Regions from separate parts of the Caballeronia sp. KNU42 genome, predicted to be linked through region 2. Evidence: predicted binding sites of a transcription regulator. Region 2 holds the regulator's gene; each other region holds the start of a gene.
The links. Region 2 encodes FliA, which starts transcription of late flagellar genes. Its sites were predicted from a motif close to CTAAAGTTTNNNNNNNNNNNGCCGNTA; they were not measured.
Positions count from the first base shown of each region.

Region 1 (4,778 bases), 310 kb from region 2:
AACGAGCAATGCCATGTTAACCGCGAGAGACATCTACGAACGCGTGAGCAACCATCTGCTTACCCAACGGGCTGTGTCAGAAGATGAAAACGGTTCGTGCCGCCTGCGCAGCGGCAACGGCCGCAAGTGCGCTATCGGTTCGCTGATCGCCGACGAGTTGTATCGGCCGGAGATCGAGGGCGTTGGAATCTCGTACTACCGGCACGCAAAGGACGGCTCATTATTGCGCGCGCTGTATGCGTCGGAGGTTGATGCCTACGATCCGGACATCGTCGAGTTGCTGATCGAACTGGAAGAAGTTCACGACGATTCCGACGTAGACGAATGGCCCCAGCTCCTGGCGCGCGTGGGCGAACGGCACGCGTTTGTTTAGGCGCGAATAGACGCCCGCCAGCTCAGGCGATGGCTCGCCAAGGCGGGACAAGAGCGAAAAATGAGGAAGGTTCACTCAGGCGTGCGTGAGCCAGGAATCCAAAATTCAGCCGCAGAATTCCAGCCAAGGCGGGCGGACCAGTTGAGCCGCGAGCCGAAGTAACGCCAGAACTAAAACCGGCAAATCAAACCAGACAAGCAAAACGGCGATGCAACCCTTGCGGGCGGCATCGCCGTTTTGCTTGGTGCAGCCTATCAATCCGGCTGCAACCGGCCAAGACTTAGTGAAGCTTCTTGGGCAGCATCTGGCTGCGCAGACGCTTGCGCAGACGGCTGACTGCTGCCGCTTTCTTGCGCTTGCGTGCCGTCGTCGGCTTTTCATACGACTGACGTTCGCGAAGTTCGGCGATCAGGCCGTTCTTTTCGATGGTCCGGCGAAAGCGACGGATCGCAACGTCGAACGGCTCGTTTTCTTTCAAAACAATAGTGGTCATGGATGTCCTAAATCGCTGATACGTTTTTCTGACTGCGCGGCGAAGCGTACCGACTAAGGCAACGCCGCGCGCCGGCACTCCGATCGTCCACCCAACAACAGCGGACACGAGCAAAGCGGCCACGGAGGCCGGAAAAGAGAGAGGTGGGATTTCACCGCCGATCACGGCATGCGCAGTCTGTCGAAAACGAACAGCGCACTTCGGGCCGCCCGGCGTCGCTTAAAAATAGCTGCGCCATCGGGCAAAAATCTCGATTCGGGCGAGATGTTATCAGATCGCCGCCCCGTCGCCAACCCCGAAACACCTCTGCACGGAGGTTTGGAGACGGGCAACCCCATGATGATGCGTGCTTTTTGCCGATTTCAGTCCGGATTGCTGGCTTCGTCGAGGAGTGCGACGTCTTCAGGCGTCAAAGTAATCCGGGTCGCGTGGGCCAAGGTTTCGAGCTGCTTGACCGATGTCGCGCTCGCGATCGGCGCCGTGACGCCCGGCCGCGCGATCAGCCATGCAAGCGCGACCGCCGCCGGCTCCGTGTCATGGCGGTCTGACACTTTAACCAGCGCGTTCACGATTCTCAAGCCCCTATCGTTCAGGTAGCCCGACACTTTCGCGCCTCGGGCACTGTTCTCGGTATCGGCTTTGGATCGATATTTTCCGCTCAGAAAGCCGCTCGCCAGGCTGTAATACGTCACCACCGACACCTTGTGCGCCTTGATAACCGGTTCCAGGTCGTTCTCGTAGCCAGCGCGATCGTAGAGATTGTATTCAGGCTGAAGCACCTGATAACCCGCGATCCCCTCTTTCGCCGATATCTTCAGTGCCTCTTCCAGTCTTTCGCCGCTGTAATTGGACGCACCAATTACGCGCACTTTCCCAGCCGTAATCAGCTTTTGATATGCACCGAGCGTGTCGAGCAGGGGCGTTTTATCGTCGTCCCGATGAGAAAAGTAGACGTCGATGTAATCCGTCTTCAGGCGTTTGAGCGAGTCGTTGACGGCAGCCTCGATATTTGCCGCCGACAGCCCCGTCCGCGTGCTCAGCAGGCCGACCTTGGTCGCCAGCACGATCTTGTCGCGCTTGCCGCTTTCCTTGAGCCACTTGCCGATGATGGTCTCCGACTCGCCGCCCTGGTGGCCGTCGACCCAGGCGGAATAGACGTCGGCGGTATCGATGAAATTAAGACCGTGGTCGACGAAGGCGTCGAGGATGGAGAACGACGTACGTTCGTCGGCGGTCCAGCCGAATACATTTCCGCCGAAAACGAGCGGCGCGACTTTGAGGTCTGACGTACCGATAGTGCGTTGCTGCATGGTTGCTCCCGGGCTGTTGTAGGCAAACGCGCGATAACTGAACGAAAAAGAATACCCGCGAATCCCGCGGCTCGCAGGCGGCCGGGCAATCACTATTCTCCCTACAAATCCTTACCTTAGTCCTCAAGTTTTTTTTTCATGGGCCGCTAACCCATGTAGGCGGCCGGCTACCACGCTCGGAACCGCCAAGCAACAGGACCGTGCAGTAGCCATAACAGCCCTTTAAGTTCTTTCAGGAGAAATCCAAATGATCGGTATCAATAGCAATATCAACTCGCTGGTCGCTCAGCAAAACCTGAACACCTCGCAAAGCGCGCTGTCGCAGGCCATCACGCGCCTGTCGTCCGGTAAGCGCATCAACAGCGCAGCAGACGATGCAGCTGGTCTCGCGATCTCGAACCGTATGCAAACGCAGATCAACGGCTTGAACCAAGGCGTTTCGAATGCGAACGACGGCGTTTCGATGATCCAGACGGCATCGAGCGGTCTGGCGCAGATCACGACGAGCTTGCAAACCATTCGTCAACTGGCCGTGCAGGCATCGAGCGGCTCGCTGTCGTCAAGCGACCAGGCAGCTCTGCAACAAGAAGTAGCGCAGCAAGTCGCTGAAGTGAACCGCGTGGCATCGCAAACGAACTACAACGGCAAGAACGTTCTGGACGGCTCCGCAGGTAACGTGAGCTTCCAGGTCGGCGCGAACGTCGGCCAGACGATCAGCCTGAACCTGACGCAAAGCCTGTCGGCAGCTTCGCTTGGTGGCGGCACGGTGCAAAAGGGCAACACGCTGGGCACGATTACCGGTCTTGACTTGACATCGGCCGGCGGGATTCCTGCCGCGGGCGTAGCAGGCGCCATCACGTCGATCAACGTCTTGTCCGATGGCAACGGCGGCTACACCTTTACGGACCAGAACAACCAGGCCATCTCGACAGCGACGTCGAGCGCGTTGTTCTCCACGAATGCTAGCGGCCAACTCACGGTCAACAGCGCGACAGCGACTAACCCGCTGACTACCGCGAATGCTGTGACCACGATCAGCGCTGCGAACACCATTACTGCGACCGCCGGCGAAACCCTTGGCACGATTTCGAACATCGCGATCGACCCCTCCACGGGAGCTGCGTCGACCAGCGCCAGCGCTATCACGTCGATTACAGTGAAGTCGGACGGCAACTCGGGATTGCAGTTCTTTGATCAGAACGGCAATCAGCTCGCAAACAACAGCGCCGCTGTGACGACCAACTTCACCATCACGGCCGCTGTTCCTGGCACGACGCCTGCGACGTTTGCGCTCGTCGCCGGTAAAGCACCCTCAACCCTTGGTACTCCGGGTGCGGCCGGTGGCACGGGCACCACCGGTGGCGTGCTGACCCAGGTTGCCAGCAACAATGCACCGCCGGCAATTTCGGCAGTCGACGTCAGCACGACGGCAGGCGCGAACGCTGCAATGGAATCGATCGACAACGCGCTCGCAACGGTCAACAACATCCAGGCAACCCTGGGTGCTGCTCAAAACCGTTTCACGTCGATCTCCTCGGCACAGCAATCGCAATCGACCGACTTGTCGGGCGCCCAGTCGCAAATCACGGACGCCGACTTCGCTGCAGAAACGGCTAACCTGAGCAAGGCGCAAGTGCTGCAACAAGCAGGTATCTCGGTGCTGGCGCAAGCCAACTCCAACCCGCAGCAAGTTCTGAAGCTTCTCCAGTAATAGCTTTTGCGGTAATGGCCCTCGCGTAGTGCGGCGCATCGCACTACCGCACTACGCGCCGGCCGAATGTGTTGCTTGGGGAGGCTTGCCTCCCCTACACGTTTTACAAACGTTTATCATTCAGGCTCAAAAGCAAAACCGACGTACGGAGCATCTCAATGTCGACGATTTCCGGCGCCTCCAGCGCCTCCGCCACGGCCGCGGCCACAGCAGCCGCCACTTTAGCCGCCACCCAGGCAGCCGAAGCGGCCGCCGCGCAATCCATCATCAGCGGTTCTACGGGAAATTCGTCGCTGGATGTCTCGTCGCTCGTGACGAGCCTCGTCAATGCGAAGGTGGCAGGTCAGACCGCCACGCTCTCCGCGCAGCAGACGAACGACAACACCCAACTTTCGGCCATCAGCGCGTTGCAGGCGGCACTGTCCGCCTTGCAGGCTGGTATCGCCTCACTTTCCAACGGCACCGCTCTCGGCCAGTACACCGCGACCGCAAGCGGTACCGGACTGACGGCGACCGCCGGCAGCACTGCGTCAGCGGGCACTTATTCCGTTGCGGTCACGCAAATTGCCAGCTCGCAGACGCTTTCATCGGCCGCGTTCGGCAGCACGACGGCGCTCGGTACCGGCACGATGAACATCTCGGTCGGCAGCCAGTCGATGAGTCTCGCCATCACGTCGTCGAACAACACGGTAAGCGGCATTGCCAGCGCGATCAACTCGGCGTCGAACAACCCGGGCGTCACGGCCACGGTCGTGACCGGCTCGGACGGCGCGCATCTGGTCTTGCGCTCGACGGCCACGGGGGCATCGAACACGATCAATGTTTCAGTGAGCAACGTCGCGAGCGATGCCGGCCTGTCCAGCCTCGGCGTTACGTCCACTGCCGGCACCA
Region 1 covers NZ_CM132388.1:3,177,372-3,182,149, reverse strand. Annotated here, with positions in the region: gene ACSOSP_RS14340 (hypothetical protein) at 14-373, shown strand; gene rpsU (30S ribosomal protein S21) at 654-866, opposite strand; gene ACSOSP_RS14330 (aldo/keto reductase) at 1,229-2,176, opposite strand; gene ACSOSP_RS14325 (flagellin N-terminal helical domain-containing protein) at 2,424-3,887, shown strand; gene fliD (flagellar filament capping protein FliD) at 4,046-4,778, shown strand, end outside.
Region 1: a site for FliA is predicted at 2,299-2,325, ahead of ACSOSP_RS14325 (flagellin N-terminal helical domain-containing protein). Genes of this name have one in related genera too.

Region 2 (4,778 bases):
GTGGATGCATTGGCCATCGACGTCATAGCGCCAGCCGTGATACGGGCACGCAAGCAAGCCGCCCGTCACCGAGCCCATCGACAACTGCGCTCCACGATGCGGACAACGGTCGCGCCAGACGTGGACATCGGTGGAAATATCGGGCTGCGCTGCCGGATCGTCAGATACCGATGCGTCGCGCCAGACCACCAGCCGCTCCCCTGCCACCACAAACCCACGCAATTCCCCGGCGGGCACATCGGCGCTATTACAGACAGGCAGCCATTCGCCGAGCAGCGCGGCATCGGGCACGGAGTGGGCGTCATCGGCAGCACTCACGCTGCCAGCGGAAGAAGCAAATTCAGAGGGTTGCATCGGACGTCGAAAAACCTGCTTAGTAAATAACGATCAACTAACGATCAACCAACCCGACAAACATCGATTCGAAATGAAGCCGGACAGAACCGCAAGCCGCCAAAACACCCTAACGTGCTGAATGCATCCCGCTCCGTTCGAAATCGATCGCAACAAGTCAGCATTAATCAGCCATGAATCTAGCCGATTCGTGCGCTTTTCGGTCACTTTTCAACGACGCAGTACGATTGCAATTCTGCAACACGCAGGCACTGTAGAAAAACGGCAGAAAAACTGCAGAAAACGCGGCATCGATCAGCACTTCGGCATCACCTTCGACATCACATCAGGGAGATTCAGAATGGGGCAGGCGAAGGACCCCTTGCACCGGCAGCGCGGTTACGTGTGGTCGCCGCATCACGATCCGGAAAAAGAGCAGGCGACGCTGCGAGTCATACTGGGCGGCCTCGCAGCGGCAGTCTACGGTGTGCTGGCGTGGTTCGATCCGACGCCCGCCGCCATCGCCAGTTTCCATGCGCTCGCGCTCTGCCTGATCTATGGCGTCGCGACCCGGCTAATCATCAGCAAAATGCAGCGGCAGTCGGATCTGCGCCTCGCTTGCACAACGGTCGCCGATCAGGTCCTGCTCACCGTGGTTCTCGGCGCCGGAGGCGCGCTCACCTTGCCCATGCTGTGGGCCGTTTTCCTTTTTCTGATCGGCGCGGCCGGGCGTTACGGCAAGCGCACGCTGGCGTTGTCGTGTGGAACGGCGCTACTGGGTATCGTCGCGTTGTCCGTCCTGCAGCCCTGGTGGATGATCAATCAGCTCGCGGCGCTCGGGATTGGCCTAAGCGTCCTTGGGGCATCGATCTATCTCGCGGTGCTGATCGGCCGCCTGGGCAGCGCGAACCGCGACCTCGCGTTGAAGGCCGGTACCGATCCCCTCACGGGCTTGAGCAACCGCTACATGCTGGAACAGACCATCGGCCGGGCGGTGATGGCGATATCGACGGGACAGGAAGGCGCGACCGCGCTGCTGCTGATCGATCTCGACGGCTTCAAGGAAGTCAACGATACCTACGGCCACGAAGTCGGCGACGTCGTGCTGCAAACTTTCGCGGCGCTGCTGGCAAGAAGAGTAAGAACCACCGACACAGTCGCGCGCCTCGGCGGCGACGAATTCGTCGTACTGGCGCGGCACGTGACCGGCAACCACGCCGTGCAGACGGTGGCGAACGGCGTACACGCGGTGCTGGCGGAAATGAAGTCGGTGCAGGACCGGGTGATGAATGTATCGGCGAGTATTGGCGCGTGCCTGATCTCGCCGGACCTGAGCCCCGGTTACACGGATATTGCCGCGCTGATGCGCGCAGCGGATCGTGCAATGTATCGCGCCAAGGCGCGAGGCAAGGGCCAGACAGTATTCGCCGACAGCGCGGATTTCGAAACCTGAACTACGTTTATCTGCCGGGGCTCAAGCTTCCACGCCCGACCAAGCCTGTTCCCGCAACTTCGCCCGCAGCCGTGCAACAGCCTGGCTATGCAACTGGCACACACGCGATTCGCTGACTTCCATCACCGCGCCAATTTCGCGCAGGTTCAAGCCCTTCTCGTAATACAAGCTCATCAGCAGCTTTTCGCGTTCCGGCAATTTATCGATGGCGTCAACCAGCGCCGAGCGCAAGCTGCCGTCGAGCAACGCGGACAGCGGGTCGGCTTTATCGACGCAATAACGGTCGAGAAACGGCTCGTCATCGGAAGACCGGTCGAAGTCTTCGTAATAGATCAACTGGCTGCCATGCAGATCCTGCAGCATGGCCTGGTATTCAATCAGCGGCATGTTCAGGTGCTCGGCCACTTCCTGTTCGCTCGCGGACCGGCCGAGATGCTGCTCGACCTTGTGCACAGCGGACTCCACTTCGCGCGAGGTCTTGCGCATGCTGCGCGGCAGCCAGTCGTTGGCGCGCAACTCGTCGAGCATCGCGCCGCGAATCCGCTGGCTGGCGTAGGTCTCGAACTGAGCGCCCTGATCTTCCTTATAGCGGCCGGCCGCATCGAGCAAGCCGATCATGCCGGCCTGGATCAGGTCGTCCAGATCGACGCTGGCCGGCATTTTCGCCACGAGCTGCAGTCCGAGCCGGCGCACCAGCGGCGCGTAGCGGGTCAGGACTTCCGACTGTGACAGTTTTCCCTGGGCGTTATACATCGCATTCACCTTGTTCCTTCTCTTGCGGCATCACACGGACGCGGGACTGCTCATCGCGCGCTGCATCAATGGCGTTTCGGCGCGACGTACCGCGCCGGAGTTGATCGAACGCTCTACCTCTTGCTGCGTTTCCGCTCGCAAGGACTGCACGGGCCATTCAAACTGCGACGCTTGCGGCATCGGCCAGTACTGCAATTCAGCGGCAATCTGCCGGTAATCCCGGGCCGCTGCCGTCGCCGGGAATGCTTCCACCGCGCAACGCGACAGCTCGTGCGCCCGCGCCACGCGCGGATCTTCAGCCACGCAGCCCGCCGGCATGAGCTGCACCGCGAGATAGCGGCCGGCGACGCCCGCGAGGTTATCGAAAGCGATTTGCGCATCGGCGCCGTTCTTCACGTGATTCACGACGACCCGGAACCGCCCGATAGCGTGTGCGTAATGCAGACGCTTGATGCAGGCGTACGCCTCGGTGATCGCGGCAGGCGCTACGCGCGTCACGATCACGAAGTCGTGCGCTTGCACGGCCAGATTCGACAACGCGCCGCTACGGTCAAGCTGGGTATCGATCAGGACCACATCGGCGGGTCCGTCGAGCAGCACCCGGCAATGCGCGGCGTCCTGGCTGATGCGTTCGTCGCGAGGCGCGGCGATCACCGAAAAGCCGAACGGCGTGCGCGTGACGGCGTCCTGCAAGAAACGCTTGCCGGACAACACGGCGCCCAGCGCGCCGTTGTCGGGCACCTTCGCCAGCCGGCTCACCGACAACGCGTTATGGCGCTCATCGATTACCAGCACATCCTTACCTTGCGCGGCGAGCGCGCAGGCGAGGTTGACGACCGTCGAGGTATTGCCGGTTCCCCCCAATCCACCTGCCGGGGCGCCGCACACCGCCACGACCCGGGAGCCGTTGCGTGTCAGCAGACGGCGCAAGCCTTCAGCCTGATCGGACACGAACTTATCCAAAGTGAACCTCATGCAGTTCGGTGGAAGCGCGCGCTGAGAGCGCGGACAGGAGCGGCGGCACATCATCGTCTTGCGGCACGAACGGCGAGCCGTCGCGCGGGATGCAGAAGGCGCTTTTAATCAGGAAACGCTTGGTCGCGACGTACAGGTTTTCCGGCACCTTCTGACCCGTCGATACGTAATGCACGGGCAGCTTGTAGCGGATCACGGTGTCGAGTACGCCACCCAGGTTCGTGGCTTCGTCGAGCTTGGTCAGGATGCAGCCCGCGAGCGGCGCCTGGTCCGGATTGCTCTGATAGGCCTGCACGACTTCGTTCAACGTATCGCCGTGGCTGGTTGCGTTCAGCAGCAGCAGGCGCTGCACCGGATGGCCGGCGCCGCACAACATGGCGATGTGATCGGAGACAGTACGGTCGCGCTGGCTCATGCCAATGGTGTCGATCAGCACGATGTGCTTGTTACGCAGTTCCGAAAGCGCGAGTTGCAGGTCGCTTGCGTCTTTCACCGCATGCACCGATACCCCGAGGATCTTGCCGAAAATACGCAGTTGTTCGTGCGCGCCGATCCGGTAGCTGTCGGTGGTGAGCAGCGCGACCTTGCTGGCGCCGAAGCGCATCACGCAGCGCGCGGCGAGCTTGGCGGTGGTGGTCGTCTTGCCCACGCCCGTCGGGCCCATCAGCGCGAAAACGCCGCCGCGGTTCATCATCGATTCTTCGCTGTCCATGACGGGCAGGTTGTTCTCGAGCACTTGCTGGACCCATTGCATCGACTCTTCGGCTTGTTCGATCTCCGGCATGTTGTCGATCAGCAGACGGACCAGCTGCGCTGAGAAACCGGCCGCGAACAGGCGCTTGGTCAGCGCGGCGTGATTCGGGCTGCGGCGCTGGCGATCGCCCCACAGCAAGCCGGCGAAGTGCTCTTCCATCATGCCGCGCATCGACGAAAGTTCATTCATGACGGTGTCGTTCACGACTTGCTCCATGCGCGTGCGGATGGCTTCGGTCACGGCTGCAGCGGCCGACGCCGGCAGGCCCGCGAACGCGCCTTCCTGCATCGAGCTGGCGGTTTGGGCCGCCGGGGTTTGGATTTGGTGCTGGGTTGCTGCGTGCAGTTGCGCGGTTTTTTGTTCCGCCCGGCGAGCGGCGGCTTGCGCTGCTTCGCGGGTCCATCCGTGGGCTTGCGCGGAGTCCTGCGGCGTGACGGTCACGGGACTGCCCAAGCCCTTCGCAATTGCGGCTGACGCGCTCAGCGTGCGTTGCTGCGCACTTTCAGCCGC
Region 2 covers NZ_CM132388.1:2,865,865-2,870,642, reverse strand. Annotated here, with positions in the region: gene ACSOSP_RS12910 (Rieske 2Fe-2S domain-containing protein) at 1-354, opposite strand, end outside; gene ACSOSP_RS12905 (diguanylate cyclase) at 695-1,786, shown strand; gene ACSOSP_RS12900 (RNA polymerase sigma factor FliA) at 1,808-2,539, opposite strand; gene ACSOSP_RS12895 (nucleotide-binding protein) at 2,570-3,502, opposite strand; gene flhF (flagellar biosynthesis protein FlhF) at 3,495-4,778, opposite strand, start outside.

Region 3 (4,778 bases), 1.1 Mb from region 2:
TGCTGACATCGCACCGGCTGGTCGACTACGACAACGACGTGGAAGCGAACCTGCTCGCGCAGCACCAAGCCATCTTCGATGCGATCATCGCCCGCGACCCGCGCCGCGCTCGCGACGCCGCCGGCGCCCATCTGGATTACGTCAGCACGCTTTATCGCGACCGGCTGCCCAAGCCGGAAGCAACCCGCCATCCCGCAAAAAACCAGAATCCGGAGACCACACCATGACTATTTCCAGCGCCCACTGGGGCAATCTCGCAGACGGTACGCCCGTCGATCTTCACACGCTGAGCCATGACAACGGCTTGCGGGTATCGGTGACGAATCTGGGCGCGTCGCTCGTCTCCTGGTTCGCGCCGGATCGCGACGGCCGTCTGGCAGATATCCTGCTCGGCCACGATGCCCCCGCCGCGTACACAACCGGTCCTGCCTACATGGGCGCAACCGTCGGACGCTGGGCGAACCGCATCGCGGGCGCACGCTTCTCGCTCGATGGCGTGGAGTACCAACTCGAAGCCAATCAGCCACCGAATTCGCTACACGGCGGCGTCCAGGGCTTTAGCTACAAGCTGTGGCAAGCGCGACATACGGACGACGCTTTGGTCCTCACGCTCGAATCGCCCGCAGGCGATAGCGGTTTCCCCGGCGCGCTCACCGTCCAGGTGACCTACGCGTTCAGCAACGCGGGCGAGCTGACGATCACCTACGATGCCTTCACGGACGCACCTACGCCGCTCAACCTCACGAACCACGCGTACTTCAACCTGTCGGGCGTGGACTCGACGACTATCCACGACCATGAGATCGAGATCGCCGCCGATCAATTTTTCGCCATCGATAAACATACGATTCCGACCACGCTGGAAAACGTCGCCAATACGCCGTTCGACTTCCGTACGGCCGCGCTGCTCGGACCGCGACTGGACACCCGCGACAACGAGCAAGTGACGCTGGCGGGTGGCGGTATCGACCATTGTTATGTGTTGGGAACGGCTGAGCCGGTCACGGAGCTGCCCGAATTGCGGCGCGTTGCCGCTGTTTATCATCCGGCCAGCGGACGCGAGCTGCTTGTCTCGACCACCGAGCGCGGTTTGGTGTTCTACACCAGTAACAGTCTCGAAGGCGTGCCGGGCAAGCGCGGTCTGACTTATCACAAATACGGCGGGCTTTGCCTCGAAGCGGGCGGGTTTCCCAATCAGATCAATATGGACGACGCGGAAGACGTCGTGTTGCGTCCCAATGAGCGATATCGGCAAATCACGCGCTACGCCATGCGCGTGAGGTAGAAATGCGCCTTCGATAGGACCCCGCCTACAGTCGAATAGGACGCTCGCGGGTATCGGCGGACCGGCCTCTCATCGATACTGAATTCATTGAATCAGAAATCGAATGGAGGAAGACATGCCCTATCTACTGGGATGGTTGCTTGGCGTGCCGGTGATCGTGTTGGTGATCCTGTATCTGATCTTTCACTGAGCTTTTTATTGAACGCGAAAGCGCGCGGTTTCACGTGAACTGAACGAAGGCGTCGATACAATATCGACGCCTTTTTCATTTCCTCATTGCCGAAGGATTCCGATGAAACGCGCTCTCGTCGCTCTGACGTCCCTGACGTCGCTCGTTGCGTTGTTTGCTGCGCCTGCCCTGCATGCCGAGGAAATAGCCAGCGTCAACACGAATTTCCGCTTTACCGGCTCGGATCGCGTTACGGTCGAGGCGTACGACGACCCCGCCGTCGCCGGCGTCACCTGTTACGTTTCCCGCGCACGCACGGGCGGCGTTAAAGGAACGCTGGGAATAGCCGAAGACCCGTCTGAGGCTTCGATAGCTTGCCGCCAGGTCGCACCGATCAAGATCGATGCGCCGCTCAAGCAAAAGTCCGATGTGTTCTCGGAGCGTATGTCGTTTATCTTCAAGACGTTACACGTAGTGCGTATAGTCGATGCCAAGCGCAATACGCTGGTTTATCTGACGTATAGCGACCGGATTACGACCGGTAGCGCGAAGAACAGCGTGACCGCCGTGCCGGTGCCTGCAGGTACGACGATTCCCGTCAAATAAGACAGCGGCCTCGTCAAACCCGCCCTAAAGTTTTCCCTCCCCACGCCGATATACAGACGAACGGCCGTCGCCCTCATGGCGACGCCGACTGTCTTCCCGCGCCGGCTTGAACCGGCCAGCGGGATCGGAAACCGGGAAACATCATGGGTCAGATCACCCTTTCGTTTAAAGACGAAACCATCGCGGCGCTACGCCGTGACTTCGAGACGTTGATTCGTCTGTCGCTCAAGTTCGACCCGCAATTCGTCACGCCCACGTTCGAAGATTTCCTGCGCGCAAAACTGCTCGACAACCCCACGCCGCTCACGGAACAAGCGGTCCAGCGAATGCTGCAGAACGGCCAGTACGCGTGGGCAAAACGGGCGCTCGACAAGGAGTTTCCCGACGTCGTCGAAATGATGATGCGTCAAGCCGCGGAACACGGTTTCGGCTTCGCCGTGCGTTCGGACTGGAAACCGGACGACCTCGTGAAGGCGTCACGCGCGTGGGCCACGGCTATCGTGACCGAGGCGAATGGAGACGCGGCGCAGATCGATCCACTTGCGTCGCAGATCAAGGCGGCAGCATCGGATATTCAGGAACTCGAGATGAAAATGCAGACGCCCGCATGGCGTCTCGCCGATTCACTGCGTCAACGCGTGTACGAAACCAAGATTGCGACCGAACATAGTGCTGGATCGACAGCGCGCGAGAAGCTCGGTGAACTGCGCTGCCTGCTGCGCCTCGGTATGTTCCATGGCTCGATTGCAAAGCAGGAAGCACAGCAAGTACTCGAGCAGTTGCGCATGATGAAGCCGGAGATTTTTATTGAAGAGCCGTACGACGGTTTCACTCGCTTCGGCAACTGGCTGCGTACGATCTTCACGCCGGAGCGCAGAGTGCCGAAGCCTTCGCGTGCGGAACGTTGAGCTTGTTTTGAGCTAGCTCGAAGCCCTTCACTCCCACATCTTCTTCAACCGCGCGGCGATATCGACTTTGGCCTTTGCCGCCGCGGCCAGTCCCGCCGCTGTCGGCGCGGCCGGCTCGGGAACTGGCGGCCACGCGCACGCTTCGAACTGCGGCATCAGATGCGCGGGGATGAAACGCGTACGCGCCGCCCAGACATGCCGGTCGCCCATATGCGTCTGGTTGTGCACGTAGAAACGCTGCGGCGTGACAATGTGCAAATCCTCTTTCGCACGCGTCATGGCGACGTACAACAGCCGCCTCTCTTCATCGATTTCCTCGTCGCTGCCCGTGCCCATATCGGATGGAATGCAGCCATCCACGCCATTCATCACGAACACGTTCTTCCACTCCTGGCCCTTGGCCGAATGGATGGTGGAAAGAATCAGATAATCCTCGTCGATGAGCGGAACACCCGATTCGTCGCTGGTGGCATCGGGCGGATCGAGCGTCAGTTCCGTGAGAAAACGCTCGCGCGTGGGATACGTGGACGCAATGCTTTCCATCTGCAACACGTCGCCATGACGGATCGACGCGTCTTCGTGATTGCGTTCCAGATGCGGTTCGTACCAGCGCCGGATCATTTCGAATTCAGCGGGCCAGCCGCTTTCGCGTGCGCAAACCTTCGACATCATCGCGACGAGCGTCGGCCAGTCTTCGCTCGCGCGCAACGGCGCGGCGAATGCGGCCAACGCGGCCGGCGTCTCGCCGCGCTCGGCGACCTGATCGAGTACACGCCCCGCGATGGCAGGTCCAACCCCTGGCAACAACTGCAGCACGCGAAACCCGGCCACGCGATCACGCAGGTTCTCGCCCCAGCGCAGTACCGCCAGCACGTCCTTCACGTGAACCGAATCGAGGAACTTCAGTCCACCGAACTTCACGAACGGAATGTTGCGCCGCGTGAGTTCGATTTCGAGCGCGGCGCTATGATGCGCGGCGCGAAACAGCACCGCTTGCTGCTTGAGCGTCATGCCGCCTTCGCGCGCCTCCAGCACCTGCTCGACGATATAACGCGCCTGATCCGCCTCGTCCGCCACCGAGACCAGGCGTGGGCGTTGCGCCGATGCCTTGTCGGTCCACAAGTTCTTCGTATAACGCTCGGCGGCGAGTCCGATCACCGCATTCGATGCCGCCAGAATCGGCTGCGTCGAGCGGTAATTGCGCTCGAGCGTCACGCATTTCGCGGGCGGGTCGAAGTGGCTCGGGAAATCGAGAATATTGCGCACCGTCGCGCCGCGAAATGAATAGATGGACTGGGCGTCGTCGCCGACGACCGTCAGCCCGCGGCCATCGGGTTTCATCGACAGCAAGATGGACGCCTGCAGCTTGTTCGTGTCCTGGTATTCATCGACCAGCACGTGGTCGAAACGGCTCGACAGATCCGCGGCAATGGACGGCTCGGCGGCGAGATGCGACCAGTAGAGCAGCAGGTCGTCATAGTCGAGCACGCTTTGCTGCTGCTTCGCGTTGACGTAGGCCGCGAAGAGGCGGCGCAGGTCGTCTTGCCATTCGCGGCACCACGGGAACGCCTGGTCGAGCACCGTGGCAAGCGACACGCCGGTGTTGACCACGCGCGAGTAAATGGCGAAGCAAGTGGACTTGGCCGGAAAGCGTTTTTCTTTCGCCGATAACCCGAGTTCATGCCGCACGAGGTTCATGAGATCGGCGGAATCCTCGCGGTCGTTGATCGTGAACGACGGCGACAACCCCACGAGATCCGCGTAATCGCGCAACAACCGCGCGCCCACGCTATGGAAGGTGCCAGACCAG
Region 3 covers NZ_CM132388.1:1,772,778-1,777,555, forward strand. Annotated here, with positions in the region: gene ACSOSP_RS07935 (FadR/GntR family transcriptional regulator) at 1-227, shown strand, start outside; gene ACSOSP_RS07940 (aldose epimerase family protein) at 224-1,285, shown strand; gene ACSOSP_RS07945 (CreA family protein) at 1,578-2,060, shown strand; gene ACSOSP_RS07950 (DUF4088 family protein) at 2,204-2,968, shown strand; gene ACSOSP_RS07955 (ATP-dependent helicase) at 2,996-4,778, opposite strand, start outside.
Region 3: a site for FliA is predicted at 2,085-2,111, ahead of ACSOSP_RS07950 (DUF4088 family protein). Genes of this name have one in related genera too.